4 regions of the Brevibacterium limosum genome follow, and region 3 is predicted to be linked to each of the others. Evidence: predicted binding sites of a transcription regulator. Region 3 holds the regulator's gene; each other region holds the start of a gene.
The links. The regulator LexA, encoded in region 3, represses DNA repair genes until DNA is damaged. The targets are predictions, from matches to a motif close to TCGAACANNTGTTCGA.
Positions count from the first base shown of each region.

Region 1 (7,516 bases), 890 kb from region 3:
GGCGGGCAATCGTCCCGCTCGATTCCTTCCGTTTCGAGTTCTCGACCGAGTCGGCGGAGGTCGAGCAGCTGATCGGTCGCAGTGCCGGCGTGATCACTCTGCTCAACTACAACGATCTGGACTATGCTCGGGTGCGCCTCGATCCGGAGTCGATGGAGGCGGCGATCACCTCGGCGTCGCGGATCACGGACCCGCTGTCGCGGGCGCTGGTGTGGTCGGCCTTGGACAACGCCGTGCGCGATGGGCTCATGCCGGTGCAGAAGTACCTCACCGCTTATGCCCGCAGCCTGGGCAAGGAGAGCCACGCCGGGATCATGGCGGGGCTCAGCCAGACCGCCCTGACCTGCATCGATCAGTGGGTGGCGGACCGGAATTTCGATGCCGCGATCACGGGGCTGCTGGGAGCTGCGCTGGATGCGTTGGCCGCGGCGAGAGCCGGCTCCGATGCGCAGCTGCACCTGGCCAATCTGGTGTTGGCGCTGACGTCGCGGACGGCACGATGGGCGGCCGGCAGTTCTGCGGTGGCCATGGGGCGTGGATTCGCCAGCCAGATCCTGACGGTGCCGGTCGGCGAGGAGATCGACCGGATGTATCCCGACGCTCCCGGGCAGTCGGGGCAGACTGGTCGGTCCGGGCAAGCGGGACAGTCGGGGCAGGCAGCGAAGGCTTCCGGCAGCGCTCGCGCGAGTCGAGGTGCCGAGCATTCGACTGCGTCGCTGCCCTTCCGCGGTCTCATCATTGATCATGCGCTGCGGTGGAACGCGCTGACCGCGCTCGTGAGCCTCGGATGGGCGGATCAGACGGATATCGCGCGGGAGAATCATTCTGATCCCAGCTCTTCGGGTCGGCTCCATGCCGAGACGGCCAGTGCCGCGCTGCCTCTGCCGATCGTCAAGATCCGTGCGTGGGAGGCCATCCGCGAGGCGGGCGCGCTGAGCAATGATGTGCTGTCGGCGATCATCGCCGGGTTCATCGCGCCGAGTGCGCTGCCGCTCATCGAGGAGTATGTCGATGAGTACTTCGACGGTCTGCTCGGATTCTGGACGGACAATTCCATTGAGATCGCCCGCCGCCTGGTTCTCGGTCTCTATCCGCGGTGGTCCGTCGACGAGGAGGCGGTGGTCGAGAAGACCGACGCCTGGTTGGCGGCCAACATCGATGCGCCCGCGGCTCTGCGTCGGTTGGTCATCGAACGTCGCGACGACCTGGCCCGCGCCATCTTCCTGAAGTCGACGCAGAGTTCGCGTCACTGACCAGCACCGCCTCGGCGAGTGGGCCCTGGTGAAACCCGGGCAATGGTCAGAGTGCGTGTACACGTCAGACCTTCTGCCGAGCAGCCAATAGGGCACGACGGGGTTGAACATACTGATGGCCGGGCCCTGAGTTGGGCACCGGCCATCAGTGTGTCGGTTGGTCGTCGTTTCGACCGAGTCCGACCAGTCCCTCGACTGTCTCGGTCGGAGTCGGACCGATCGACCGCCTCGGAGCAGAACCGGGTCGGTCCGACTCGATCCAGGTCAGAGGATCCGACGGGCTCCGGAGAATTCGTTTCCGGTGTCCCACTTCTTCCAGTCGGTGACGTAGACATCCTTCGACGCGTTGGGCGAGTGGATCATTTTGCCGTCGCCGACGTACATGCCGACATGGTGGACCGTTCCCGAGCTGGTCGAGAAGAACAGCAGGTCTCCGGGCTTGAGGTTCGACGAGGAGACGGCCTTGCCCGCCTTCGCCTGTTCGCCCGAGTCGCGGGGCAGGTCGATGCCATGGGCCCTGTAGATGGAGTAGGTGAATCCGGAGCAGTCGAATCCGTAGGCGGAGACTCCGGCCCACAGGTAGCGCAGGCCTTCGAACTGCTTCGCGGTCTTCACGAGGTCTTTGCCGCTGGGCTTCTCGGGCTTGTCGCCGACGTCGTAGACATCCAAGTCGTCGATGTCGATCCAGGCGGCGCCGCCTCCGGGGAGAGCCACGCGGACGTCGTCGACGTCCTGGGCGATGAGGGGCAGGTCGACGTTGAAGCTGACGTCAGCACCGGTGTCCTTGGTGAATTCGATGCCTTCGAGTTCGCTCTTGGGCTTCGTGACTACGGCGCGGGGCTGGTCTTCGCGGAGTTTTCCGAACCGGTCGTTTTCGACAAGCTGCTTCTTCGGCAGCCAGCCCGGGTAGCCCTTCTTGTCCTTCGGGGTCTTCTGGTCGGTGACGGCGACCTTGGCCCAGCCGCCCTTGATGTCGAGCACGAAGACTTCCGAACCGTAGGTTGCCTGGGTCTCGGTTTTGCCTGTCAGACCTCGGCGCACGTCGGTGGATTCGAGGTTCTTGTTCCACTTCTTGAGGTCGACGGGGTGCTGGAGCGCAGGCTTGTCGACCTTGCGCGGAGCCTTCGGGTCGGTCCACAGCGTCGCTACGGTGACATCGACGTAGGCGGTTTCGCCCTTTTCGATCTTGCCGTCGGTGATTCGTTCGAGTTCTTGGCCGGGGACGACATCAGCGGAGATGCCGGACGTTCTTGCGGCGTCGGTCGAGGACAGATTGCTCGACAGTGCGGGAGCACCGGCGCCGAAAACCAGTCCGACCCCAAGTGCTGCCGAAACAGCAATTTTGGTACGCATTATTTCTCTTTCGGTCTGCGGGCGGCAGGCCCGCGTGGGGGAAGTCTCCGAAGGTGCGCGAGCGCATTCGGCGTACAGTCTTCGTTACTGGCTCGACCGCTCCGAAAGGAGCGGCCCGCCGGAAACGAGGTTCTGAACGGTGTCGATTCTACTGGCTGTCACGCGACTGTCAGCATTCATGACACTGTGACAGGATAGCGCGGACTGGCCGTGGATTGAAGCCCACTTGCTCGAATCGATGCTGAGCTGAGACTCGAGCAGCAGCGTATGTCAGATATCGGCGTCGGCATCAGCGGTGCCGGGAGCACCGGAGGCACCGAGGAATTCGGCGGCGAGCAGCTCGATCGTCTGGATCCGCCCCGGGTCTTCTCGCACGTCTTCGGCCTCCATGGCACCGGCGATCGGCTGGATCATGATCTCGTCGACATCGAAGCGCTCTGCGAGCTCTTCGAGCTGCGCGGCCGCGGAATTCGGGTCCCCGATGATCCAGTTCCCTGAGAGCTCTTCGCCGACCATGCGCTCTTGGTCGGTCATCACCGAACGCACGTCGTCACCGGCCAGGTGCAGCTTCTCCATGGGTCCGCCGGTGCGCATTCGGGACATCTGCAGCATGAAGGGCTCCGATCGCAGCTGTGCCTCTTCTTCGGTGGGTGCGACGACGACGTTGGCTGTGACGAAGGTCTGCGGTTTGTCGCCGTAGGCTCCCGGAGTGAAGTTGTCGCGGTAGATCTTCATTCCGGTGGTGGCACCGGATGCGAAGTGGTTGGCAAAGACATAGGGCATGCCGAGTTCAGCTGCCAGTCTGGCCGAGTAGCCGGATGACCCGAGCAGCCAAGGCAGGGGCTGAGTTCCCGGCTCCGCGGCGGGAGTCGCTTTGAGCACATGTTCGCGCCCACCGTGGAGTGGAACTCGCATCCCTTCGGGCTGCATGAGGCTGAGAGTGTCGATCACATGTTGGGGGAACTGTTCGACGGGGTCGATGGCGCGCCCTTCACGGTCGACCATCCTTCCTTCACCGAGGTGGCCACGCATTGCCGCCGAGGTGATCGGGTCCGTCCCCGGTGCACGTCCGATGCCCAGGTCGATGCGGTCGCCGTAGACCGCCGACAGCAGGGCGAAGAGCTCGGCGACTGCCAGTGGGGCGTGGTTGGGAAGCATGACCCCACCGGAGCCGAGGCGGATCTGATGTGTCCCCTGGCCGAGGTGCATGAGTTCGGGTCCAGGCATCGTCGAGGCGATCGATGGCATGTTGTGGTGCTCGGCCACCCAGTAGCGAGTGAAGCCGAGCTTGTCTGCCGTGTCGATGATCTGCTTCGAGGCGGCGAACGAATCTGCTGTGGTCTGTCCCGTGCGGACAGGGACGAGGTCAAGGATGGAAAGCTTCATACCGAAGCAACAGCGTGCGCGAACGGAACATTCCGTTCCTCGCCGGTGTGGCGGTCAGCCGAAGAGAGTCTCTCCGATCTCGCGCGCGATGAACCGAGCGTGGAGCACCGGCTCCTGCGCCGGGTCGATCACGGCTGGCGGCACCCAGGCGGGGCGGCCGTCTTTGAGCATCCTGCAATCCCACTCGGTGTTGTCTAGCAGGTGGTGATGCGCGGAACACGCCAACGTGAGATTGTTGACGTTCGTTTTGCCTCCTCGCGCCCACGGGACGACGTGGTGCGCTTCGCACCATCCGGGAGGAGTGTCGCATCCGGGGAATGTGCATCCCTGGTCGCGGCTGGCGAGGATCGCCAGCTGTTTCTCGGTGGCCAAACGTCTTTCGGTCGCCAGAGCCATCGATTTCGTCTGCTCGCTCATGAGATGGAAGAAGACCGAGCCGTTCAGCCCCTCCAGAGCAGCGGAGTCGATCGGGAACGGCGCTTCTGCTCCGGTGACGGCTTGGCCCGTCCGGTTCGCGAGGTCTTCGGCCTTGGCGGTGACAACCAGCGCGTAGGCCGCTCCGGCCTTGATGCGGTTCATTTCGATGCTGCCGATGACGCTGGAGAAGCGCTCGTAGATACGACGGCGGACACTCGGCTGTTCAGCGGCCATAGCCACCAGGGTGCCGTCCTGCTTCACACCGGCTCCTTGCGGGACCTCTCCATTCGCACCGATCTGCGGCTGGGTGAAGTCGAGCGAGGGGTCGAGGCAGTCCGAGCGGTCACCGCGCAGAACTTCCCTATAGGCGGTCACGACTTCCTGGTCGAAGGTGCTCTCGCTCTCAGCACCGTCTCCGGCGGCTGGGTGTGCACCGTCGGCTGGATCGGCACCGCCATCGACGCCTGCCGCATTCGCGCAGCCGTCCTCGTCCGACTGTGAACCGGTTTTGATGCGCGAGGTCAGCAGCCCGTTGAGGACACCTCCGGTCTCCTCGTCGAGCCGGCCTTTGAGAGTCCACGTTCCGTCCTTCAGCTGCCGCAGATTGACATTGAAATCGTCCCGGTCTGCCGCTTCCTTCGGTTCCTGCCCGTCAGGATCGATCCAGCCCAGAATCTCTTGGAACAGTGCATGGATATCGCAGACGCGAACCACCTGAGCTTTCTCGACGAGCAGGCTTTCAGCCTTGATCCTGTCGTCTTCCGACACGTTCGCCGGCAGGTTCTTCAAACACTTGGAGATCGTCGAAGCCTGATTCGCCGACAGTACGCCTTCCCGCAGAGCAGCCGCGAGGACGGGAAACTGCGCTTCGATCGACTCTCCGCTCAGGCTGGTCCGCTTCCCCAAGCACTCGGCGAGCTGAGTGCGACGGCCGGCCTCCTGCGAAGACAGGTTGAGCCGGTGCTGGACCAGCGCCTTCGTGGTCTTCGCGCCATAGTCACGGGGCGTACCGACACGTTCGAACACTGACAGCGTTACGACCGACAGCGATTCCGTCAGACGGTTCAAGGTCTCGAGACCGTCGAGGAGCGTCACCGCATCGTCAGGCCCCATGGGACGAGTGAAGTCGTGAAGCCCTTCGAGCAGACTCTGCAGGCTGTCGATGCTTTCAGTGACCTCTGGAGCTGCATGTCTGAGGTCCGACCAGCGATACTCGTCGAGAAGGGGGTGGGCGTCGGCTGCCGAAGCATAGCGTTCGGCAAGCGCTTTGTGCCGTTCAGCGCGTTCAGCCTCGGCGATACGTTCGGCTTCCTCCTTTGCCCTCTTCCTCTCTTCGTAGCGCTCGACGCGTGCTTTCCACTCCGCTCTTTCGCGTTCGAGTTCCTCGCACTCCCCGCGATCCTGAGGGTTCTTCCGCAGATATTCCTCACGCTCTGCGGCACGCTGCGCCTCACGTTCTTCGCGCTTCGCCTTCATCCACGCGCTCTGGCGTGCTTCGATCTCTTTGATGCACGCTCGGACTTCCTCTTCGGTCTCCGGCAGCGTCGTCCTGCTCGACCAGAGTCCCTGCCCGCTGCGAACATCGCCGCCGGGAAGAGATGATCCAGTCGCGTCTGCCTCGCCGGCGCTCGCTTCGTTGCTGTTCTCGGCGACTGCGACTGTCGCAGCGAGATCGCCACCTTCAGCATCTTCGTCGTCGAACGAGTCTTCGGCGATGCCGTCGAACCGATCAGCGAGGGGGTGGCCGGTCAGATCAAGACCGGCTTCTGCGAGCAGCTCTCGGTAGGTCTGCCCGGCGGATTCGTTCCTGCCGTCAGGAGGCGAAGACGCAGGATCTGCCGCTGGCCGGGGAATGGCCGGTGGGGAATCGGTAAGTCGGGATTTGGGTGGCGAGGATTCAGGCGGAGAGATCGGTGGGGGTGGTTCCGGCGAGGGCTTTCCTACCTCGCGATTGTTGTGCTCGCCGTGCCTTCGGTCGGGGATGAGAGCCATTTTCTCTGTGTCCGTTCATCATCGTTGATGGGTTCGGCTTGCCTCTATTCTAAGTCATCATTAGAACAAACACCACAGTTCTGTCCTATTTATTTCAGCTTGATTTCTTTATGTACGATTGGTTTCTATTTGTCGAGGTCAAAAAGGTGTTCCACTCAGCGTGCGCCGCTGATCCGCGGCGACGACTGCGCAGTGATCCGGATCCAGTGCAGCTCGACCACCGAAAGACAGGTCGATCTGCTGACGACAACAGGCTACGGCGCGCCGCTGACGCGAGATCAGCAGCGGCCCGGCTCAGCTCTTCATATGCACGCGCTGCCCCTCGGGACCGAAGAGGCTGAGATATTCGACCCCGTCGTCGTCAGCTCCCCCGAACCAATGAGGAGTTCGAGTATCGAACTCGGCGGCCTCGCCGGCGCTGAGGACCATCGTCCGGTCACCGAGGATGAGGGTGAGCCGACCTCGGATCACATAGACCCACTCGAACCCGGGGTGGGTTTTCAGCGAACCGAGCTTCGGAGTCTGCCGACCATCGACGATGTGTTTGAAGGCCTGCACTCCTATCGCTCCACGACTGAGCGGCAAGATGGTCTGACCGTGGAACTTCCGCGGTGAGATGTGGATGCGCGGGTCCCCGATCGGCGGAGTCCCCACGAGCTCGTCGAGCGGGAGCCCATAGACACCGGCCAGCGGCAGCAGCAGCTCCAGGCTCGGCTTGCGCTTCCCGGACTCCAGGCGCGACAGCGTACTCAACGACATTCCGGCCTGCTCGGCCACCTCGTCGAGGGTGCGTTTCTGCTCCTGCCGCAGTCCTCGCAGGCGGGCGCCGACCCCCGCCAACGATTGCCTGATGGCTTCCTGTGCTTCGATCGGCGCAGGTCCCTCGGCGAGAATCTCTGACATTCGGCCCGCCGCACGAGCTCCCCTCTCATTCAAGGCGCCGCGATTCACCCGTTCATCTGAGTCCTGTGGCTCTTCCATATCCACAGCATGGCAGAATTTGCTGTTTCTGCAAAGACGTTTGCAATTCCGAGCAAGAAGGCCACAGACTCGAATCGGCACCGAATTCCGACCATTCATCTGCATTCAGGAGAATCATGACCGCCCCAACCCCA
Region 1 covers NZ_CP050154.1:635,425-642,940, reverse strand. The annotation lists gene pepN (aminopeptidase N) at 1-1,253, shown strand, start outside; gene GUY37_RS02780 (C40 family peptidase) at 1,518-2,606, opposite strand; gene GUY37_RS02775 (LLM class flavin-dependent oxidoreductase) at 2,877-3,992, opposite strand; gene GUY37_RS02770 (DUF222 domain-containing protein) at 4,047-6,401, opposite strand; gene GUY37_RS02765 (helix-turn-helix domain-containing protein) at 6,696-7,304, opposite strand.
Region 1: a site for LexA is predicted at 6,540-6,555, ahead of GUY37_RS02770 (DUF222 domain-containing protein). Genes of this name have one in related genera too.

Region 2 (7,516 bases), 2.0 Mb from region 3:
GGTCGGAGGCCACGGCGACATTGAGCTTCGGCAGCACCGCGGTGTGCACGTCCCAGAACGCCGCGACGAGCTGGCCGACGAGTGAGTTGCCGAGCTGGGCGAGCAGACCGGTGTGGAAGGCGCGGTCCTGCTGTGGGAAGGTCCTGCCGTCTGCGGCCAGCGCGGTCATCTCATCGACGAGGGAATGCAGATCCGGGTTCGAGGTCCCCTGCAGAGCGTCGACAATCTGCTCGGACATTCCGTGGTCGAGGGCCTTGCGGACCTCGATGACGTCGCGCAGCGCATCGAGGTCGTCGCCGGGGCTGAGCACTCCGCGGAAGACGAGCGCCTCGACGAGCGCGTCGAGCGTCATCTCGCCGACATAGGTGCCGTGACCGTGGCGGACGTCGACGATGTCGAGGGTGGAGAGCTTGCGGATGGCCTCGCGGACGTTCGATCGGGAGACGCCGAGGCGGGTGCACAGTTCCCCTTCGGTGGGCAGGAGATCGCCGGGGTGCAGTCCGTCTGAGAGGATGAGATCCTTGATCCGATCGGAGGTCGTCACCTTCCGACCGACCGCTGTCGCCTCCGTCATGAGCACCTTCCACCGTCGATTCCGTGCCGAGTCTCCAGTATACGTCTGACATCAGATGTGTCGGTCGTCGGTTCCCTGTTCGAGACGCGCACCGTCGGCCTTGTCTTATACGCGGGTGGCCTTGTCATATACGCGGGCCGAAATGACTACTAGAGTGATAGGCGTCAGCGGTCGTCGCACGGCCGACAACCACGACCCATTGGAGCAGTCATGAGTGGACTTGCGGTCACCATCGCCGTTGTCATCATCATCCTCGTCGTCGCCGTCCTGTTGTTCGGGAAGCTGCGCACCAGCGTGTTCTTCACGGTGAAGACCCAGGAGAACGTCATCGTCGAACGCTTCGGCAAGTACAAGAAGGTCGCGAAGCCGGGACTGAACACGAAGGTGCCGTTCATCGAGACGACGAGCAGGCCGATCTCGCTGCGCGTCCAGCAGCTCGAGGTCAACATCGAGTCGAAGACGAAGGACAACGTCTTCGTCACTGTGCCGGTCGCGGTGCAGTACGTCGTCGAAGAGGACAATGTCGCCGATGCCTACTACCGTCTGGCGAACTCGGAGGAGCAGATCCGCTCCTATGTCTTCGACACCGTCCGCTCCGCACTGTCGGGACTGACGCTCGACACTGCGTTCGAGTCGAAGGACGACATCGCCGAGAACGTCGAGCGCCGGCTGTCGGAGTCGATGAAGCGCTACGGCTTCAAGATCGTGAGCACCCTGGTCACGGACATCACCCCGGATACGAAGGTGCGGGATTCGATGAACTCGATCAACGCCGCACAGCGTGACCGCGTCGCCGCCCAGTCTCTGGCCGAGGCGGACAAGATCAAGCGCGTCACCCAGGCTCAGGCCGAGTCCGAGGCGATGCGCCTGCACGGTGAGGGCGTCGCCGCGCAGCGCAAGGCGATCGCGACCGGCATCGCCGAACAGTACGCGAAGCTGCAGGAGGTGGGCATCGACAAGACGGCCGAGCAGCTGCTGATGATGACCCAGTACTTCGACACGATGCAGAACGTCGCCCAGGAAGGGCGGTCGAACGTGCTGTTCATGCCCTCGAATCCGGGCGGACTGGGAGAGATGGGTCAGGAGATCCGCAATGCCCTGTTCGCCGCCAACGCCGCCGAGGACGGTGCGACCTTCACAGCACCGGAGAGCCGGTACAGCTCGAGCCACCGCTCGGATCGCGGCGATGTCCCGCCGCAGCCCACGACTCCCCCGAACTCCGGCGGATCCGATGAGCCGAACGCACAGTCACTGAAGTCGCGAGCACAGTCGATCGCCCAGCAGTGGACGAACTCACAGCATCCTCCGCAGGATCCACGGCAGTGATCGACCGCTGAGCACTGCACCACCGACGAAAGGACGAATCATGATGGCCCTCTACACCGCAGAAGCACTGGCCACCGGCGAAGGCCGCGACGGCCACGGTCGCACGAGCGACGGCCAGGTCGATGTCGACCTCGCCACCCCCACGGAGATGGGCGGCAGCGGCAACGGCACGAATCCCGAGCAGCTCTTCGCAGTCGGCTATGCGGCCTGCTACCACTCGGCGCTGCGTCTCGTGGCGAGTCAGACGAAGGCGAATATCGACGATTCCTCGGTCGGCTCCCGCGTGAGCCTCGGCAAGAACAACGAGGGCGGCTTCCAGCTCGCCGTCGAACTCGAGGTCACCCTCCCGCACCTCGACAAACCCGAGGCTCAGGCATTGGCCGACAAGGCCCACAAGGTATGCCCGTATTCCAACGCCACCCGCGGCAACATCGACGTCACCATCAACGTCACCGACGACTGAGCGCGGGCCGCATAATACGGCCGAGGGGCGGGTGAAGATCTCTCTTCACCCGCCCCTCAGCTGTGTGCGGACCGGTCGAACCCGACGTCAGCGGTCAGCCATCGCCTCCAGCGCGGACTTCTCGACCGCCTCGGCGACGGCCGGCGCCACACGGGAATCGAGCGCACCGGGCACGATATAGCCCGGCGCCAGGTCATCACCGACGAGGTCGGCGATCGCACGCGCGGCGACGAGCTTCATATCATCGGTGATCTCGTCGGCATCGGCGTCGAGCGCGCCGCGGAAGATTCCGGGGAACGCGAGGACGTTGTTGATCTGATTCGGGAAGTCGCTGCGCCCAGTCGCCACCACCGTGGCGTACTTCGCGGCGACGTCGGGGACCACCTCGGGGTTGGGGTTCGACAGGGCGAAGATGATCGCGTCGTCGGCCATGTTCTCCAGGTGCGCCTCGTCGATGGTGCCGCCGGAGACGCCGATGAAGGCGTCGGCTCCGTCGAGGGCTTCGCCGATCCCGCCGGAGATGCCGCGCGGGTTCGTGTCGGCGGCGAGCGCCTGCTTCGTCTCGGACAGGTCGGACCGGCCGGAGTCGACGACGCCCTTCGAATCGAGGACGACGATGTCGTTGACACCGGCGTCGGCGAGGATCTTCACCACGGCCACGCCGGCGGCCCCGGCACCCGAGACGACGACGCGGACGGACTCGAACGACTTCTTCACCACGCGCAGCGCATTCGTCAGCGCCGCGAGAACGACGACGGCGGTGCCGTGCTGGTCATCGTGCATGACGGGGATGTCGAGGGCTTCCTTGACGCGGTCCTCGATCTCGAAGCAACGCGGAGCGGAGATGTCCTCGAGGTTGATCGCGCCGAAGGTCGGGGCCATCCGGACGATGGTCTCGACGATCTCGTCGGTGTCATTCGTGTCGAGGACGATCGGGATCGCATTGAGTCCCGAGAAGCTCTTGAACAAGGCGCACTTGCCCTCCATCACCGGCAGCGAGGCGGCGGCCCCGATATCGCCGAGGCCGAGCACGGCCGAACCGTCGGAGATGACCGCGACGAGGCGGCCCGTCCAGGTATGGGTGCGTGCCAGCTGCGGTTCGTCCTTGATCGCGGTGCACACCTTGGCCACGCCCGGCGTGTAGGCGATCGACAGGTCGCGCTGAGTGGCGAGCGGGCTGGTCAGCTCGGCGGAGAGTTTGCCGCCTTCGTGGGCGGCGAAGATCTCCTGATCGGTGATGGGAGTCGGCGCGTTCTGGCCCGAAGCGGTCGAGTTTTCGGCGGTGGTCGTCATGTTTGATCCTCGTGGTTGATGCGGCGACAGGGCGTATTCGCTGTCGTCGACAGTGATCGTCTGGACGTCGGCCGTCGGAGGCGCGGCTTCGGCGGCATTCGCATGGGTTTCCATGAGCCCGGTTGCACTCGCATGGCCCTGGTGGGTTCGCAAGAGCCCGGTTGCACTTGTATGAGCTCGATTGCACTTGTAGGAGCTCGTATGGGTTCGCCGAGGCGGTCCTGACGAAGAACTGGTCACCAGTGAAGGATGATGCGGTGACGTCTGCGCGCCCTGTGGTGCAGACCCTAGGTGAAGGGCGTCGCAGGTGCGCGCTGTGCGGATACGGCTCGCATAAGGGCGAGTGTCGACCTCATGGGTCGCATCCGGCAACCCGATCAGCATAACCGATGACGTGACTCGATTCACCCGAAAATCCACCCCTCACCGAGGTTGCCCGCCGTTTCGGTGGCATGTTCTCCGGACCTTTGGAACCGCGGAAGGCGGGCGCAGCTCCCTTGGCGTTCTCGTGTCTGACTGGGTTCTCATCTCACCTTATGCCCTGGCGTCACCTCGGATTCTTGTGCCAGCTCGGGCTCGCGTGTCACCTCGGTTTCTTGTGCCAGCTCGGGTTCGCGTGTCAGTTCGGGTTCTCGTGCCAGCTCGGGCTCTCGTGTCAGCTCGGGCCAGCCCGGATTCTCGTGTCAGTGCCGAATGCGACGATTGTTGCACAACGAAATCAGACACGATCAGCTATCGAGAATTATTCGAACTATTTTTCTGTTTTCTATTGTATATGGCACTCTGATTAATTATCATAGTGTTACAGGCTTTTCAAATCAGCTCCACTTCCCCGACAACGAAGTCCGAGGCAGGTGAAAACGCAATGAAGGGCACGACCGACCGTTCCACCCCGGCGCACGCCGAGGCACCCGAGACGACACCGTCGTCTCCGCGGCTGACCATCCGCTTCGAATCGAGCATGTCTCGCTTCGCTGAGGAGTCCGCCGCCGCGGATCGCGCCTATCTCTCCGCCTTCGAATCGTTGTCTGCAGTGGTGCTCGAACAGGTCTTCATCGGCCTCGATTTCCCCATCCCCGAGGGCTCCGAGCCGTTCCGCTGCGAGACGATCGCCGGAACTTTCGAGCGCCGCGACAAGGAATCCAGACACGCAGCAGCAGCCGATTCGCAGGCCGTCGGCGAGAAGTCTGGTGCCGAGCCCAGTGAGTCGGCCGTGGACGCCCCGTCTAGCGCCGAGGCCGCGACGGACCCGGCCGTGTTCTATGACGAAGACTTTGCTCGTGAGCAGAAGAAGGCCGAGGATGCCGCGCGGAACCTGTTGCCGGAGTTCCCCGAGCTCGACTCGGGCATCTGCTTCTCGAAGTGGGTCTATGACAACGTGGACTCCGATGACCTCGTCGAGATCTCGACGGTGCTGGGAACCAATTCGGGACGCACCTACCGCCAGCTGTCGAGCGCGATGACGATCCTCTACGGACTCCCCCGGTTCACCGACCGTGTCCGTGCCGGCGAGTTCACGCGCGCTCATGTCGATGTCGCTGCTCAGCAGTGCCAGAACGTTGCATTCGAGTTCCTGCCGCGGATCGATGCCTTCCTGGCCACCAAGAAGGCCGATGTCACCTGTGACTCCCTGCGCAGGGCTCTGACGAAGATGATCGCCCTGCTCGTGCCTCCGACCGATGCGACAGAGATCGCCACGAAGCGCCGCCGCATCGACGTCGAGGGCTATAAGGACGGCTCCGCGTGCCTCACCGTCAGCGGTCCGTCCGCCGAGATCTTCTCCTGCTACAACCGGATCCAGGCAATGGCCCTGGCGATTAATGGGAAGAACAAGTCTGCGTTCAATCTGCCCGCAGGAGTCGAGCTCAACGACGACCGCTCCATTTCCCAGCTCGAATACGACCTGTTCGTCCGTCCGGTTCCCGAGCTGAGCGTCAAGGTCGTCGCAGTCGATTCGGTCACCGGCATCCAGACCGCCAAAGAGGCACCGATGCTCGGTGCCGACGGAGAGCTCATTCCGGGCCTGGACGCCGAAGACGGCCTCGCTGACTATGCCAAGCGAGTCGCCGCGCAGTCGCCCGACGCCGACAGCGCGATCGCCGGCGACGTGTCGGGCGATCAATCCATCGGGTCCGCTTTCGCCCCGGCCCCCAAGGATGGCGATCAGGCCGACCATGGCCCCGTCGAGTACTCGATCAAACTGCGCATGCCCACCAGCCAGTCGTGGCTGGCGAACCAGGCCGCCACGGTCGTGACGGTTCCGTTCCTCACCCTCACCGGCGACTCGGACCTGCCCGGCACTTTCGCTGACGGCTCGCCGGTCCCCGCCGAGGCAGCTCGCACGATCGCCGGCCGGTCGAAGTCCATCCAGCGGATCCTCACCGATCCCGCCACCGGCACTCCCATCGATGCGAAGGCCACGACTTATACAGTCCCGAGGGACCTCCGCAAGACCCTGATCGAGCAGTGGACGGTGTGCACTGTCCCCGGCTGCTCGCGCAGGGCTGAGAAGTCGGAGATGGACCATGTCAATCCGTTCTTCCACCTCGCGCCGCTCAAGGGCGGACTCACCCGATTCGGGAACATTCACCCACTGTGCCGACTGCACCATGCGCTGAAGACTGCCGGTCGGTATAGGGTCACTATGCCCAAATCCGGCGTAATCGACTACGAATTCAGGCACGGGATCTCGACCACTGTGTCGGCTCCCGAGCAGCCGATCAATGTTGCCCAGGTCCTCGACTTCGCCGCCTTGGCACACTTGGGTCTCGAGCGGTGGACTCTGCCCGTATCGATGGTCCCCACTGTTCCGACGGTGCTTGAGCTCATGCCCGGCGAGTCGACAATTCGCGAGCGTGACGAGAAGAAGCGCCTACGCGAGGAGCGCGATGCCAAGCAGCGTCGCTTGTCGGAGGCATTCAATGACCAGCGTGCCGCACGACAGCGGCTGAGGCTCGAGCGGTGCCTCGACTGGGAGAACTCTGTCTTCCAGCCCTGTCTCCCTGCCGGCTCCGACACTGCCGCGGTGAAGCAGCTGACGGGGAACGCGAGGTATGCCCAAGTAGTCAAATGGGCGCGTCTTGCCAAGCTCGACATCGACGATATCGACTTCGACCCGAACGAGCCCGACAAGCCCAGCGCCCGTACCAACGCTGGCTCGAGCATCACCGGCTCCGAGGGCAATACGCAGTCTGAGGACACCGCAATGCGCAAGGATGCGGGAACCGCCGATCCTTGGGACCACCGCTTCGTCTCCAAGACAGTGAACTGGGACCACGACCTCGAGGTCGATCCCCCACCGTTCTGAAGACCCGCCAGAGCCTGCGGCATCGCTCCCAAATCGGAGGCCGACGCCGACAGCGCTGGCGGCAGACCCCTCAGCGCCGCAACCACGGATCGCGTTTCGTCGGTCGGGCCGACGTCTACCGCAGTGGGTTGGTCGTCGTCCACCGCACCGGCCCGTCCGTCGCCAATCGCAATGGGGCGTCCGTCGACTATCGCAGGGGCCCGGGCCCTCCTCCCCTACTGCAGCGGGCGCCGTTCGTCCGCTGCGTCGACTTCAGTCGTAAGGTCGCGACCACGGGTTTCGGGTGCGAAGAGTGCGCCGAGCAGGCCACAGCCGGCGAAGAGGATGAGAACGATCGCGACGGGCCACCACGAGTCGGTGATCACGGCGACGAGCGAAGCCGCGATCACCGGTGCCAGGCCGCCGGAGACGACCGAACCGACTTCCTTGATCGTGGTCATGAACGTATACCGGTGCTTCGATCCGAACAGTTCGACCAGCCAGCTCGACTCAACTCCGTACAGGTTCGGCAGGGGGCCGCCCACGAAGACCGCGAAGACAGCGGCGATGACGA
Region 2 covers NZ_CP050154.1:3,489,972-3,497,487, forward strand. The annotation lists gene GUY37_RS15780 (FadR/GntR family transcriptional regulator) at 1-574, opposite strand, end outside; gene GUY37_RS15785 (SPFH domain-containing protein) at 785-1,900, shown strand; gene GUY37_RS15790 (organic hydroperoxide resistance protein) at 1,941-2,363, shown strand; gene GUY37_RS15795 (NAD(P)-dependent malic enzyme) at 2,451-3,656, opposite strand; gene GUY37_RS15800 (HNH endonuclease signature motif containing protein) at 4,522-6,963, shown strand; gene GUY37_RS15805 (MFS transporter) at 7,179-7,516, opposite strand, start outside.
Region 2: a site for LexA is predicted at 4,403-4,418, ahead of GUY37_RS15800 (HNH endonuclease signature motif containing protein). Genes of this name have one in related genera too.

Region 3 (7,516 bases):
GGAGGCCGCCGGTTCGGATCTGCTCCTCCACGTCGTCGACGCCTCCCACCCGGATCCGCACGGGCAGATCCAGGCCGTGCGCGACGTCCTGGGGGAGGTCGAGACCGGGGACATCCCCGAACTGCTCGTGTTCAACAAGGCCGATATCGCCGAGGAGGCCGTGATCACCGGGCTGCGCGCGGAGTATCCCGATGCCCAGTTCGTCTCCGCCGTGTCGAAGGAAGGCATCGATGACCTCATCGAGGCCATCGAGGACCGACTGCCGGTCCCGGACATCGACATGACCGTGCTCATTCCCTACGAACGTGGTGACCTCGTGTCGAAGATCTACGCCCTCGGCACGGTCGAACACGAATCGCACGGCGCAGAAGGCACCAGCCTGCAGGCGAAGGTGCCGACCGAACTCGTCGACGAACTGCGCGAATTCCAACGTCCGGACCTGGTCATCGACGAGTGAAGGCTGTCGACAACCTCCTCGAATCCGCTGTCGGCGCCATCGGCGGGTCGCCACGAGGAGGTCAGCAGGAGATGGCCCAGGCGGTCGCCTCGGCGGTGGACAAGGGAATCCACCTGCTCGTCCAGGCGGGAACCGGCACCGGCAAATCCCTGGCCTACCTCGTGCCGGCGACCGAATACGTCACTCGCACCGGTGGAAAGGTCGTCGTGTCCACGGCGACCCTGGCCCTGCAGACGCAGATCATCCACCGCGATCTGCCGCGACTGTTCAAGGCCGTGAAGAAGGATCTCGATCCGCTGCCCAGGGCAGCTCTGCTCAAGGGGCGGCGGAACTATGTGTGCAAGCACAAGCTCGCCGGCGGGTATCCCGACGAAGGAGAGGGAATGCTCTTCGACCTCGGCGCCGACGCCGAGGCGGGACGCAAACCCACCGAACGCTCCGGGCTGGGGGAGGAGATCCAACGGATCCGCACCTGGAAGAAGACCACCGACACAGGCGACCGGGACGACCTCATGCCCGGTGTCAGCGATCGTGCCTGGTCACAGGTGTCGGTCAACGCCTTCGACTGCCTCGGTTCGAACTGTCCGCTGTTCACCGAATGCTTCGCCGAGCTGGCCCGGAACAAGGCCGCCGAGGCCGATATCGTCGTGACGAACCATGCCCTGCTGGCCATCGACGCCTTCGGAGAATCGAACGTTCTGCCCGAACACGATGTCATCATCATCGACGAGGCCCACGAGCTCAAGGACCGGGTGACCAGCGCACTGTCCGGTCAGATCAACACGAGCATGCTCTCGGCGGCGACGAGTTCGGTCCGGAAACACACCACCGTCCAAGACGGGGTCGTCTCCCTGCTCGATTCCGCCGCGGCAGCACTCGAACGCGCACAGAAATCGGTGCCCGAGGGGCTCATCTTGCATATGAGCGAGGCACTCGGACTGGCCATGGCGCAGATCCGTGATTCGGCACGCCAGATCATCAACGACATCGGCGGCAAGACCGAGGACGCCGATGCCGGTCGGCAGATGGCCAAGGCCCGCTGTCAGGAGATCTTCGAACTCGCCGAGCGCTTCTGCGACCCGGGCAAGAACGATGTCATCTGGCTCTCGCGCTCGACCTTCAGGGAGAAGGAGACGACGAACCTCGTCGTCGCTCCCCTGAGTGTTGCCGGCACCATGCGCAACGGCATCTTCGAAGAGTCCACGGTCGTGGCCACCTCGGCGACCCTGTCCCTGGGCGGGAACTTCGACGCGGTCGCCGCCTCGTTGGGGCTCTTCGGACCCGATGCCCCGAAGTGGGACAGCCTCGATGTGGGATCGCCCTTCGACTATGGGAAGCAGGGCATCCTCTACGTCGCCTCCCACCTGCCCAAGCCCGGACGCAGCGGGCTGAGCGAGGAGGCGCTGACGGAGCTCGAGGAACTCGTCGAGGCGTCGAACGGCGGAGCGCTGGGCCTGTTCTCCTCCCGTGCTGCGGCGAACGCAGCGGCAGAACTCCTGCGGAAGAAGCTCGATCTCCCGATCCTGCTCCAAGGCGACGACGGCCTGCCGGCGCTGGTCTCCGAGTTCACGGCCGATGATCAGACCTGCCTGTTCGGGACCATGTCGCTGTGGCAGGGAGTCGATGTGCCGGGACGCACGAACCGACTGGTCATCATCGACCGTCTCCCGTTCCCACGCCCCGACGACCCGCTCATGCAGGCTCGAGCACGCGATGCCGACCAGCGCGGAGTCAACGGATTCATGGCCGTCTCGGCCACCCATGCGGCCCTGCGCCTGGCTCAGGGAGCCGGACGCCTCATCCGGTCGACCAAGGACAGGGGAGTGGTCGCCGTGCTCGACTCGCGGCTGCGCTCGGCCCGGTACGCCGGTTTCCTCGTCAACTCGATGCCGAGGATGTGGCCGACGACGAACTCCGGTCTCGTGCGCAAGAGCCTGGCACGGCTGGCCGAGACCGACGAAGGATGACACAAAGGCCCGCGACCGAATCGGTCGCGGGCCTTTGCATTTCGGCAGCGGAGAGCCGACAGAGGGTCAGAGGCGGCGGACGACAGCGACGACGAGGCCCATGATCTGCGCGTAGGTGCCGTCGATGGGCTCGTAGTTCTCGTTCTGCGGCATCAGCCACTGCTGACCGGCCTTGCGCTTGAGGGTCTTCACCGTGGCCTCGCCGTCGAGCAGTGCTGCGACGATCTGACCGTTGTCAGCGGTGTGCTGCTTGCGCACGACCACCCAGTCGTCGTGGCAGATGGCGGCTTCGATCATCGAATCGCCGACGACCTTGAGCAGGAACATGTCACCGGAGCCGACCACCTGGGTCGGCAGCGAGAAGACATCGTCGACTTCCTGTTCGGCCAGGATCGGGCCACCGGCGGCGATGCGGCCGACGACCGGAACCTGGACCGTGTTGTTGGACAGCTCCTCGTACTTCGCGCGCTCGGCCTCTTCCTCTTCGAACGGATTGACCACTTCGATGGCACGCGGGCGCTTCGGGTCGCGACGGACATAGCCGAGGCGCTCGAGCTGGGAGAGCTGGTGGGCGACGCTCGAGAGGGAAGCCAGTCCTGCGGCCCTGCCGATCTCGCGCATGCTCGGCGGGTAGCCGTTGGTGACGACCGCGCGTTCGATGGTTTCGAGCACGAGACGCTGACGAGGAGTCAGGCGGAAATCGCCCTCACCGGTCGATCCCTCGGGGATCTGGACCACGTCGTCGTCATCGCTGCGAGCGGCAGCGATCTCGCTGGCAACATCTTCGTTGCGAGGCCTGCCTCTGCCTCGTTTGTTCTGAACCATTGCTCGTTCCCCTTCGTTCTATTCCCTGCCGCTGAACGCCGTGATCTCCGCTTCGGAGATTCTCGTGTCAGTGCCGACTGAGATGGTTCTGACAGATCAATCAACAACGCTGGTTCCCTCTCATTGTCGCATAGATGTTCGAGTCGGACTGGACATTTGTTCGATTGGCATGTTGAATAGAACAGACGTTCTACCGATTACTGGTGGAATCGTACGAATGAAAGAGGTAATGCGATGTCTGCACAGAACACCGAGCTGCGCCTGACCACTCGTGGACGCCAGGCTGTGCGCCTTCTCCGGACCCTGCTCGTCGCTCTCGTCGTCATCGGCGGAGCGCTCCTCCTCGCCACCCAGTCGTTCTCGGCCGCTGCTGTCGCCGAATCGGAGACGGAGAGTGTCGGCATCGATGCCGACGCCGTCGTCGTCGGTGAAGGCGAATCGCTGTGGACCGTGGCTTCGAATCTCGGCCTCGACCGCGACACCCGCGATGTCGTGGCCGATATCGCCGAGATCAATCACCTGGACACCCCGACCGTCCACCCCGGCCAGACCCTCGACGTCCCCGTCCGCTGAGGGTCGGCCGGATCCGGCCGCCTCGGCGAGTCTCGTGGCCCGACCCGCCGCCCGGGCGGCGTGGGCCCCTCGGTAGAATGATCGCCGTGGGAAACATCGAATCTCTGCCAGTGCGGTCCGACCTCGTCGGCCTCAAGCCCTACGGGGCTCCGCACCTCAATGTGCCGGTCCAGCTCAACGTCAACGAGAACGCCTATCCGCTTCCGGACGTCGTCGTCGACAGCATGCGCGCCGCCGTCGATGATCACTTCTCGGGACTCAACCGATATCCCGACCGCGAATTCACCGCTCTGCGCGAAGACCTCGTGACCTACCTGGACGGTGTGAACGAACGCGCCGGAGACACCGTCGAACTCGATCCCTCCATGATCTGGGCAGCCAATGGTTCGAACGAAGTGCTCAGCCATATCGTGCAGGCCTTCGGCGGGCCCGGGCGGACCGTCCTCGGGTTCACCCCCTCCTATTCGATGCACCCGCTCATCACCACGGGCACCGGCGCCGAATGGCAGCACGTCGAACGCAAGGACGACTTCACTCTCGATGCCGACGCGGTCGCCTCCGAGGTGGCCCGTGCGAATCCGGACATCGTCTTCCTCTGCACTCCGAACAACCCGACCGGCACCTCGATCGGACTCGACGTCATCGAGGCCGCCTACGACAACTGTTCGGGAATCGTCATCGTCGACGAGGCGTACGCGGAGTTCTCCCGCCCCGCCAAGTCCTCGGCCATGACCCTGCTCGATGGACGGCCCCGCCTCGTCGTCTCCCGCACCATGAGCAAGGCCTTCGCCTGCGCCGGACTGCGGCTGGGCTACGCCATCGCCGCCCCTGAGCTCATCGACGTCCTTCGCCTCGTTCGCCTGCCCTACCACCTGTCCGAGGTCACCCAGGTCCTCGCCTGCACCGCACTCGAACACGCTGAGCTGCTGCTGGGCAACGTCGATCGGCTCATCGACTCACGCAACCGGATGGCAAGCCACCTCGCAGAGGCCGGGTTCACCGTCCACGACAGCGATTCGAACTTCGTCCTCTTCGGCAACATCTCCTCACCGGCCGATCTGTGGCAGAAGCTGTGTGACCGCGGAGTCCTCATCCGCGATATCGGCATCACCGGCCACGCCCGCGTCAACGCCGGCACCGAGGAGGAGACCGCAGCGTTCCTGACCGCCATCGACGACATCCTCGCCGAATCCCCGGACACCCTCGAGGAACGTCCGCAGGCTCCAACCCCGTCATCCGCCGCCCCGACGAAAGGCACTCCATGAGGCAGGCCCAGAACTCACGCACCACGTCCGAGTCCACGGTGTCCGTGTCCGTCAACCTCGACGGCACCGGCTCCTCGAACATCTCGACTTCCGTGCCGTTCTTCGACCATATGCTCACCGCCCTGTCGAAGCACTCGATGATCGACCTCGACATCACCGCCACCGGCGACACGCACATCGACGTCCACCACACCGTCGAAGACACCTCGATCGTGCTCGGCCAGACCCTGCGCGAAGCACTCGGCGACAAGGTCGGCATCCGCCGCTACGGCTTCGCTGCCGTGCCGCTGGACGAGGCCTTGGCCCAGTGCGTCGTCGACGTCTCGGGTCGCCCCTACTTCGTCCACGAAGGCGAGCCCGAAGGCCAGCAGTACCACCTCATCGGCGGCCACTTCACCGGTTCGATGACCTCCCACTCGCTGGAATCGATCGCCTTCAACGGCGGACTGACCGTCCACCTCGACCTGGTGCGCGGTCGCGACCCGCACCACATCGTCGAAGCCGAGTTCAAGGCCTTCGCCCGCGCGCTGCGCGAGGCCGTCGAAACCGATCCGCGCAGCAACTCCGTTCCCAGCACCAAGGGAGTCCTGTGAGTACGACCGTCATCGTGACCCCGTTCGGGGTCGCCCAACAGCTGGCCGCCGCCTGCGTGCTGTCGAATATCTCCGGCACCATCGTGCCGATCGGCGACTTCAGCGGAATCGTGCTCGCCGACACGGATGTCAAAGCCGGCAACGAGGCGGCCGCAGCGATCTCGAAGCTCGCGGGCAAACATGAGGTCCTGCTCCTCGTGCGCAGCGAAGAGCAGATCGACGCGGGCCACTACCGTCACGGCAGCCGCGAATCCGACGTGCCGGCCGGACTGGCGCTGAAGAACCTGCCCGATGTGCTCGAGGGACTGCTGCTCGAGACCGTTGCCGCAGAAGACGTCGAAGGCAGTATCCCGACCTCATCGATGACGAAGCTGCAGGCCAGCGCCGCCACCATGAGCCCGGGCCGGGCCGCCATGGCACGCACGGCACTGCTGTGGATCATCGCCGCAGTCCTCGCCGGACTCGTCACCGCCTTCGGCATTGCGCTGGGCCTGGGCGGAAACACCATCGCCTGGGTCGTCGCCGCCCTCGGCGTCATCGTCCTCGGATTCTCCCTGTGGAGGATCTGGTCGGTGCTGAGCAAGGGCGCGAAACGATGACGACGGTTGCCGTCCTCGACTACGGAGCCGGCAATGTCCGCTCCGCCGTGCGTGCTGTCGCCGCAGCCGGCGCCGAGGTCACGCTCACGGCCGACCACGATGTCATCAACGACTCCGACGGACTGCTGGTTCCCGGCGTCGGCGCCTTCTCCGCCGTGATGGCGGGACTGGAGAACGTCGGGGGAGTCGAACTCATCCGTGCCCGCCACGAACAGGGCCGACCGCTGCTCGGCATCTGCGTCGGTCTGCAGGTGTTCTTCGCCCGCGGTGAGGAACACCGAGTCAAGACCGAAGGCATCGGCCTGTGGCCCGGAGCCGTCACCGCGCTCGAGGCCCCGGTCATCCCGCATATGGGGTGGTCGAAGGTCACCGCGCCCGCAGACTCGGCAATGTTCGCCGGCATCGGAGACGAACGCTTCTATTTCGTCCATTCCTATGCCGCCGCCGAACCACCGCCGGGCACGATCGTGACGACCTCCCGCCACGGCAGCGATTTCGTCGCCGCCGTCGAAGACGGCACGACCTGGGCCGCGCAGTTCCATCCCGAGAAATCCGCCGAGGCGGGGGCCCGGCTGCTGCGCAACTGGCTCGCCTCGTTCGCGGCCGACAGCAGCCCAGGCAGCGACTCCGGCCGTACCGGCACCAACCCCACAGACGCACTCAGCTCCTGACCGAGCACACCGACTATGGTTGCCCGCAAACCCCGTGGCACCCTGGCAGAAAGGTCACAATGACAGACAGTTCGAACAAGCTGGTCCTCCTCCCCGCCGTCGACGTCGCCGACGGCAAGGCCGTCCGTCTCGTCCAGGGCGAAGCCGGAACCGAAACCGACTACGGTTCACCCATCGACGCCGCCCAGGACTTCGAGAACCGCGGAGCCGAATGGATCCACCTCGTCGACCTCGACGCCGCCTTCGGACGCGGATCGAACTCCGACCTGCTCAACCAGGTCGTCAAAGCTGTGGGGATCAAGGTCGAACTCTCCGGCGGAATCCGTGACACCGAAAGCCTCGAACGGGCACTCGACACCGGAGCCGAGCGCGTCAACATCGGCACCGCCGCCCTCGAGAACCCCGAATGGACCGCCGAGATGATCTCGCGCTTCGGCGACCAGGTCGCCATCGGCCTCGACGTGCGCGGAACCACCCTGGCCGCTCGCGGCTGGACGAAGGACGGCGGCGACCTCTACGAAGTCCTCGCAACCCTGGAAGCCGCCGGCTGCTCCCGCTACGTCGTC
Region 3 covers NZ_CP050154.1:1,529,050-1,536,565, forward strand. The annotation lists gene hflX (GTPase HflX) at 1-457, shown strand, start outside; gene GUY37_RS06875 (ATP-dependent DNA helicase) at 454-2,424, shown strand; gene lexA (transcriptional repressor LexA) at 2,491-3,249, opposite strand; gene GUY37_RS06885 (LysM peptidoglycan-binding domain-containing protein) at 3,484-3,822, shown strand; gene GUY37_RS06890 (histidinol-phosphate transaminase) at 3,909-5,087, shown strand; gene hisB (imidazoleglycerol-phosphate dehydratase HisB) at 5,084-5,680, shown strand; gene GUY37_RS06900 (hypothetical protein) at 5,677-6,279, shown strand; gene hisH (imidazole glycerol phosphate synthase subunit HisH) at 6,276-6,950, shown strand; gene priA (bifunctional 1-(5-phosphoribosyl)-5-((5-phosphoribosylamino)methylideneamino)imidazole-4-carboxamide isomerase/phosphoribosylanthranilate isomerase PriA) at 7,010-7,516, shown strand, end outside.

Region 4 (7,516 bases), 1.9 Mb from region 3:
GATCGCTTCTCTCTGGTGGGTTGGGTGTGGATAGGCTGGCGGCGGCCTCTGCTGTCATCGCGCACTCACCCCAGCCTGCCGCGGGTCTCGGGCAGACGGGTGACGAAGATGAGGACGAGGCACACGGCTGCGGCCGCAGCCATGTAGTAGCCGGGTGCGGTGTTGACGCCGGTGATGTCGACGAGCCACGTGCCCACGAATGGCGCGGTTCCGCCGAGCACCGCGTAGGAGATGTTGTAGCTGATGGCCGCCGAGGTGAATCGCGTCTTCGTCGAAAAGCGCTCACAGAAGAAGGTGTAGCAGCCTCCGCCGTAGCAGCAGAGCGCGAGGACGAAGATCGTCTGCCCGAGGAATGCCAGCCCCATGTGTCCGCTGGTCACAAGCCCGAATGCCGGCACCGAGGTGACCGCGAGCAGAATCGCACCCGCGATGAGCATGGGCCGACGTCCGAACCGGTCACCGAGGTGGCCGGCGATGGGCAGGAAGATCGTGTAGCTGGCCATGGCGATCGCGTTGGTCAGCAGCGACTGTTCGCGGCTGAGGTCGCCGGTGGTCTGGATGTAGGTGACGAAGTAGGCCGAGAGCATGTAGAAGCCGAGCGCGGTGACGCCGAGGACGAAGAAGACCTGGAGCATGCCGACCCAGTTCTCGCGGAAGGAGTCGCGGATCGGGCTGAATTCCTTGGGCCGTTCGGCGGCTGTCTTCTTGAACAGCTCGGACTCGTCGGTCTTCGTCCGGATCCACAGACCGACCGCCGACAGCGGCAGTGCCAGAAGGAACGGAACACGCCAGCCCCATGAGTCGAAGGCAGCGTCGCTCATCACGGTCGACAGCAGGAGTATGAGGCCGCCGGCGAAGACCGAGGGCAGAGCGGTCGCGGCCAGAGTGATGTTGATCCACAGTCCGCGCTTGGTCACGGGGGCGTGTTCGTAGACGAATGAGGGCCCGCCCACGGATTCGCCGCCTGCGGAGAAGCCCTGGCCGAGTCGGGCGAGGATGAGCAGGATCGGGGCGAACCAGCCGATCGTGTCGAACCCGGGGAGGATGCCGATGAGTGCGGTGCAGGCTCCGACGAGGAAGATCGTGATGGTCAGAGTCTGGCGCCTGCCCACTTTGTCACCGAGAGCTCCGAAGAACAGTCCGCCGAGGGGGCGCATGACGAAGGCGACGCCGAAGGTCGCGAAGATGACCAGCAGACCGGTGATCCGGTCGCCGTCGGGGAAGAAGTATTCGGACAGGATGACGGCCGAGAGCCCGTAGAGCGTGAAGTCGTAGAACTCGACGAACTGGCCGATGCTGCCGCCGAGAAGCACCTTCCGCTGCATCTTCGTCGATCGGCCGTGACCGTCGGCTGCCGGCGCGTGGTCCTGGCCGGTGATGGGAGTGGACATCAAAGCTCCTTTGCTCTGTCACCCTCTCGGGTCTGTCGTCCTGGTGGGCCTGTCACCCTGGTGGGACTGTCACTTTGGTGAGCGTGTCACCCTGGTGGGCGGATGCATCACTGTCTGTCCCAGTGATGCTTGCCATTCATTCTCATCAGCGAATCGGGATCGGTCCAACAGATACTTTCTAACATTGTCATCAAATGAATCCATGGCAGAGGCTCAGGCTGTCTTCCGTTCCGCGTCTGCCGCTCAGGAACGACGCGGTCGCCGCTCAGGGCCTTCGCGCTTGCCGCTCAGGAACGCCGCGCTTGCCGCTCAGGGCCTTCGCGCCTGCCGTTCAGACAACCCGCGCCTACCGCTTCGACGGACCGCACATACAGGTCAATTCCGAGGCATCACCCTTTCGAAGCAGCACCCAGCACCTCTCTGCTGACTTCACAGAAGGCTCTCCCGCGCCGGCTCAAACGCACGCCATTGGGCCAGATCACGGCAAGATCGATGCTCGGGAAGTCGTCGAGCAGGGGAACATCGACCGTCTGCAGACCGATATAGGTTCCCGATGACACGCTTTGGCTCAGCAGCGAGTACCCGTGCCCCATCGCCACGAACGACCGCAACGTCTCATAGCCGGAGAACGAGTGCCGAATCTTCGGCACAACCCCGGCGATGCGGAACAGCTCGTCGTAGTACTGCCTGGTGAACGGCAGATCGAGTTGAATGTAGTCTTCTGCGGCAAGCTCACGCAGGTGCACCGGCTTCGGCTTCCCACCCCTGGCAAAGCGATGATCGCGGGACACCAGAACGTGAGGTTCGACGACGTCGAGAAGGAAGGTGTCGAATCGGCCCGTCGGACCGAGCATGTACGTCAGCGCCAGATCGCAATCGCCTGCCGCGACGGCTTTCTGCAGGTCCTCCAGATCGGCCTCGAGGTACGTCACCTGCACCTCCGGGAACCGCTTTGCGAACTCGTCGTGGATCAGCGGCAGCCGAGTCGGCGCAATCGGCGAGAACACGCCGACGGTCAGACTCCCACTCAGAGACCGGGACAGCCCCTGCGCGGTCTCGCCGAGCGCGTCAGAGGCCTCGAGGAAGCCGGTCACTTCGGCAAGGAAGCGCTTCCCTGCCGGAGAGAGCACGACAGACCGGTTCCTCTGCCGGATGAACAGGTCCAGTCCGATCGACCGCTCGAGCTGAGCCATCGCCGTCGAAATCGCCGACTGTGTGACGTTGAGCTGCTTCGCCGCCTCGGTCATATTCTCCCGCCGGGCGACCTCCTGGAAGTACCGCAGCTGCACGAGTGTGAAATCGAGTCCCATAGCTCCTCATCTTCCCACCCACAATGACCCTGCATTCAGACGCAACCCCGCCGAGGCGGTCCCGCCGAGACGAGGAGGCCCTACCGGGGCCGCTCCGCCGCAGAGAATCCGCTCTCCGGCTCAATCGGCACCGCTCCATGTCAGTGCCGACGAGTAGAATCGACGTCAAATCAACCCTGAAACAAGCATTCGCCGCCGGCAACATCTCAAACACCGACTATGCCAGTTCAAATCGAATTATTTTCGAAGTTTCTATTGTTTTATCCAGATTGACTGTCTACACTATGAATAAGAGACCTTCAACGACGAACGGAACTCGACAGCGATGACCTTCACCCCCGACCGCAAGCGACGCAAGTCAGGAAAGCGCGACCGTCGTGCCGCCGCTGACTCGCGCAGCGGAGCGAGCAGAAGGCCGCCGATCAATTCGAACCCTGCGGATTTCCCCGACCTCCCGCCGCGCGCTGCTCAAGAATCCGCGGACAACGCACCCGTGCAGCCCGAAGCCAAGTCACCACACCCTGCATCTCTGGCGGAACAGCTCAAGGCAGCCGGACTCGATCTCAGCGGCCACTACCTCGCCGAGATGTTCGACGCCCTTGACCCTGTATCGACCGACGATCCTCCGTCGACCGACGGTCCTCTGACGACCGACGGGCCCCCGCCGACCGACGGCAAAGAATCGCGCGAAGATACGTCGGCTCCCGACGCCGAACAACCGACCGAAGCCGTCGAACCAGCGATTTCCGCCGAGGCTGAACCGAACGCACAGACGGATTCGACTGCACAGTTCGATGCGAATGAGCAGACCAGCTCAACCACGCAGCCCGAGACCTCCGGGCCCGCGAACCCGACCGCCGTAGGCAGCCACAGCACAGTTCCCGTTGCTGCTCAGCCCGAGGCTGGAGACGATTCTCAGCGACCCGCCTCGCAGCACCCGATCCTCACCGACGCGGCTTGGAACGACCTTGCCGCGAGCGCTCCCGAGATCACTGACTCGATCGCCTCGCTGACCGGACTGGTCGGAGCGCTTCGGGCATTCGACCGACCGATGGGGCCGAGCGAGGCCCTGCAGGTCATCGATGGTGCGGAGGCTCTGCGTCGGCTCAGCGAATCCCTGTCCACTTTGGCGCTGGCCGTCTACGAACGCGTCGGCACGCCCACAGACAGTGGCGCCAAGTCGACCAAGGCGCTCATCCAGGAACGCCTCAATCTCTCGGGGCGAGAAGCGAATCGCCGGGCAAAGCTCGCAGAGAATCTTGGTGGACGTGTCGCACTCGATGGCCAACCGCTCGAGCCCGAACACCCACTCGTTGCCGAGCAGCTCCACCTCGGCACCCTGCCGGCCGAGCATCTCACTGTCATCGAAGACTGCCTCAAGGCGCTGCCCGCATGGGTGGACCAGGAGACGAAATCCCGGGTGGAAGCCGACCTCGTGAAGTACGCGGCGTCGGTGACCGTCAGCGAGCTCCGCGACATCTTCCGTCAGATGCTCGCTCTCATCGACCCCGACGGTGTGGAGCCGCTCGACCCCAGCGATCGCTCCGCCTACTTCGTCACCGCCCGTCCCAAACGCAACGGCGATTGGAGGCTGGAGGGCGTCCTCGATCCCGTAGCGGGATCCGAGCTTCATGGGCTGCTGACATCGCGGATTCAATCCGGCAAAGGCAACACATCGAGCACAGCGGGAGCAGAGCCCACGAACGCCGAGGCGGCCGTTGCCGAGGGCGAAGACGTTCCAGCAATCGTCCCGAACGCCGGACTCGGTCAGCCCCCCGGCGAGGAACGGTTCGAACCGATCGACGCTGTACTCACCGGAGACCGTTTCGACGCACCCCCGTGGGCCGTTGTCGAGGCTGCCGGTGAGACCGAGGCCGGTTCCGCAGATTCCCCTGCCGACCGCTCCATTCCTGCCGGTCACGGTGTCCGCGCCGACGGTGCGGCCGTTGATCTCATGAGCGAGCAGCCCGGCGCGAGGGTCTGGATCTACGAGCGTTTCGCCACCCTCATCTCGCGCATCAGTATGAAGGAAGCCGCCAAGGGTTCGCCTTATGCTCTCGTCGTCACAGCCAAGGCGTCTGATGTCGCCGACGGCACCGGCGAAGCCACCACAGGCTCCGGCGACCGCTTCCCGATGAGCGACATCACCCGTCGCGGCCTCAACGGCACGGTCTTCTTCCACTTGATGGACGAAAAAGCTCGCACGGTGGAAGTCCGCACGGATCAGCGCTTCGCCAACAAGAAGCAGACTGCGATCGTCACCGCCCGGGATCGCGGATGCGTGTTCCCCGGCTGCGACGCACCGGCGGGATGGTGCGACGTGAACCATGTCGTGCCGCACGCCAGGGGCGGTGAGACCGACATCAATAACATGTGCCTGCTCTGCAGCTTCCACCACCACCTCATGGACCGCTCTGACTGGGAAGTCCGTATGCTCACTGATGGGCGGCCGGCCTGGCGCCCGCCAGAGAGCATTGACCCCGCTCGCGCTCTCATCCTGCACTCACGGTTCATCACCGACGACATCATCGACGGTCTCTTCGGCACGTAGCTCTGCTCGGTCGCTCAATGGCACCGTTGTGTCTTCATCCCGGCGTGAGCGCGCAGGACACAATCCGCGCCCACACCCACAATCGGCGTCCGCACCGCAGTCTGACTCCACGACCGCCGCCCTGCCGACCACATTTGATCCATGTTTCATGACGCGAGCAGATGCGCGAGACGCGAAATGACGCAGACGCACACTGCAGCCTGTGCGAAATATGGCCAGTCGGCCTCACAGCGCGAGCCCGCACACCGTCACCGAAAAGGATCCGTGATTTCGCGCAGTTCGATGAGCAGCCGGCGTAGCGTGTCGAATGATTCGTCCCCGAGGTGGTTCGACCATTCTTCCTCGACCTCGGCCTCCGACCGACGGGCGACAGCGATGACCTCATATCCTCGATCGGTGATGGTGATGAGCTTGGCGCGGCCGTCCTCAGGATCATGCGAACGCCGCAGGTAGCCTGCCGCAATGAGTTCGTCGACGAGGTAGGCAGCACTCTGCTTCGTCAGCTGCGCGGACTCGGCGAGTTCGGTCAGTCGTGAGCCTTCCGGGTTCACTCGCTCGAACAACCTCGCCTGCGACAGGGTGATGGAGTGCCCGGCGGCTTCGACGGCGGCCATCGACCGCATCTCCACCTGCCGGTAGGCGAGGAAGGCGAGCATCCCGAGGCCCGGCTGCCCGCTCGGACGCGACAGCTCACTTGAACCCGATTGCGCGCTCTTCCCATCCATCAGCATTCCCCCACCGCTCGAAATAGCTCTTGTGCCGCTTCACTGCGGCTCCTATAATAGTCAGACTATCTGACTATTATTGTTCGTTCCACCGCCCTCACCGATCGCGAATAACTACTCGAAATCCGAAACGGGCCGTCCCCCGCAGACGGGAGTTCCCGCGCAGACTCGCTGTCCCGCACAGACGGGCCGCCCCCACACAGACCGGCCATCCCGCACAGACACGCCGTCTCACACAGACGCGTCAACCCGCACAGAAGAACAGAAGTAACGCTCTTCACAGAGGAGAAAGCATCATGGACGATGCACTGTGGTCCACTGTCGAAGCCGAACGCCTCAGCCTGGCCGAGACACTCGACTCACTCACACCCGAGCAGTGGGCGACTCAGTCCCTGTGCTCCGAATGGAGCGTCCGGGACGTGGCAGCACACTTGGCCATGACACCGACCGCGCCCACATTGGGACAGATCGCCGTCGGCCTCCTGCGCTCCCGCGGCGACCTCTGGGCCTTCGGCCGAGACATCGCCCGAGACTACGCCCAACGAGCGACCGACAAGATCGTCGCCGAACTCCGCCGCACCGCCGCCTCCCGACACCTGCCGCCACTGACCAATCCGGACAACGCCCTCCTCGACATCATCGTCCACGGACAGGACATCACACGGCCGCTGGGAATCGACCGTCCGGCCCCCACCGGCGCGGGCCTCGCCGCCTTCGACCGCGCCTGGTCGATGGGCTGGCCCTTCCACGCACAGCGACGCCTGCGCGGCATCCGGCTCACCGCCACGGACGCGGAGCTCGCCGTCGGATCGGGCGCACCGGTCGAGGGCCGCCTCGGCGATCTGCTCCTGCTCGTCACCGGTCGCACCGAGGCCGCGCTGCCGCACCTGTCCGGAGCGGGAATCTCTCTGCTCAATTCACCACCGATCCCAAGGAAATGATCATCATGATCGCCATCGTCACCGTGCTCGGAGCCTTCGGGCTCGGCTGCCTCCTCCACTCGCGGCTGGCCGCCCACCTCAGCTATGCCGTCGCCTACCTCTGGGCATTCGTCTTCCAGACTCTGTACCTGCTTCTGGCCAGTTTCGATGAAGCCGATGACCCGGTCTTCGCCCCGGGATCGTTCCCTCTGGAGTACGGGCTGTTCACCCTCGGGATCCTCATCATCGGCTTCGCCCTGGTCGAAGCCGGCCACCGACTGCGGGCCCGACTGCGCCACCGCCGGAGCATCCGCGCGGAAGAGACGGCCGACGGCGGGCTGGCGGCCGCATAAGAGATTCTCAGGCGGGTGCAAATAGACTGGACTCATGCCTGCAGTTCCCACGAGCGCGCTCCTCGCCGAGACCACCCTTCCGCACGACATCTCGGCAGCGATCCCCAGCCCATCCGTTTCGAGCTTCCAGCTCGGGCCGCTGACGATCCACTTCTATGCGCTGTGCATCCTCGTGGGCATCATCATCGCAATCGTGCTGACCAACCGCCGCCTGACCAAGCGCGGCGTCGAGGACTGGCAGGTCCTCGACATCGCGACCCTGGCCG
Region 4 covers NZ_CP050154.1:3,886,251-3,893,766, forward strand. The annotation lists gene GUY37_RS17365 (MFS transporter) at 66-1,391, opposite strand; gene GUY37_RS17370 (LysR family transcriptional regulator) at 1,781-2,701, opposite strand; gene GUY37_RS17375 (DUF222 domain-containing protein) at 3,027-5,252, shown strand; gene GUY37_RS17380 (MarR family winged helix-turn-helix transcriptional regulator) at 5,501-5,977, opposite strand; gene GUY37_RS17385 (maleylpyruvate isomerase family mycothiol-dependent enzyme) at 6,274-6,918, shown strand; gene GUY37_RS17390 (hypothetical protein) at 6,915-7,250, shown strand; gene lgt (prolipoprotein diacylglyceryl transferase) at 7,285-7,516, shown strand, end outside.
Region 4: a site for LexA is predicted at 2,879-2,894, ahead of GUY37_RS17375 (DUF222 domain-containing protein). Genes of this name have one in related genera too.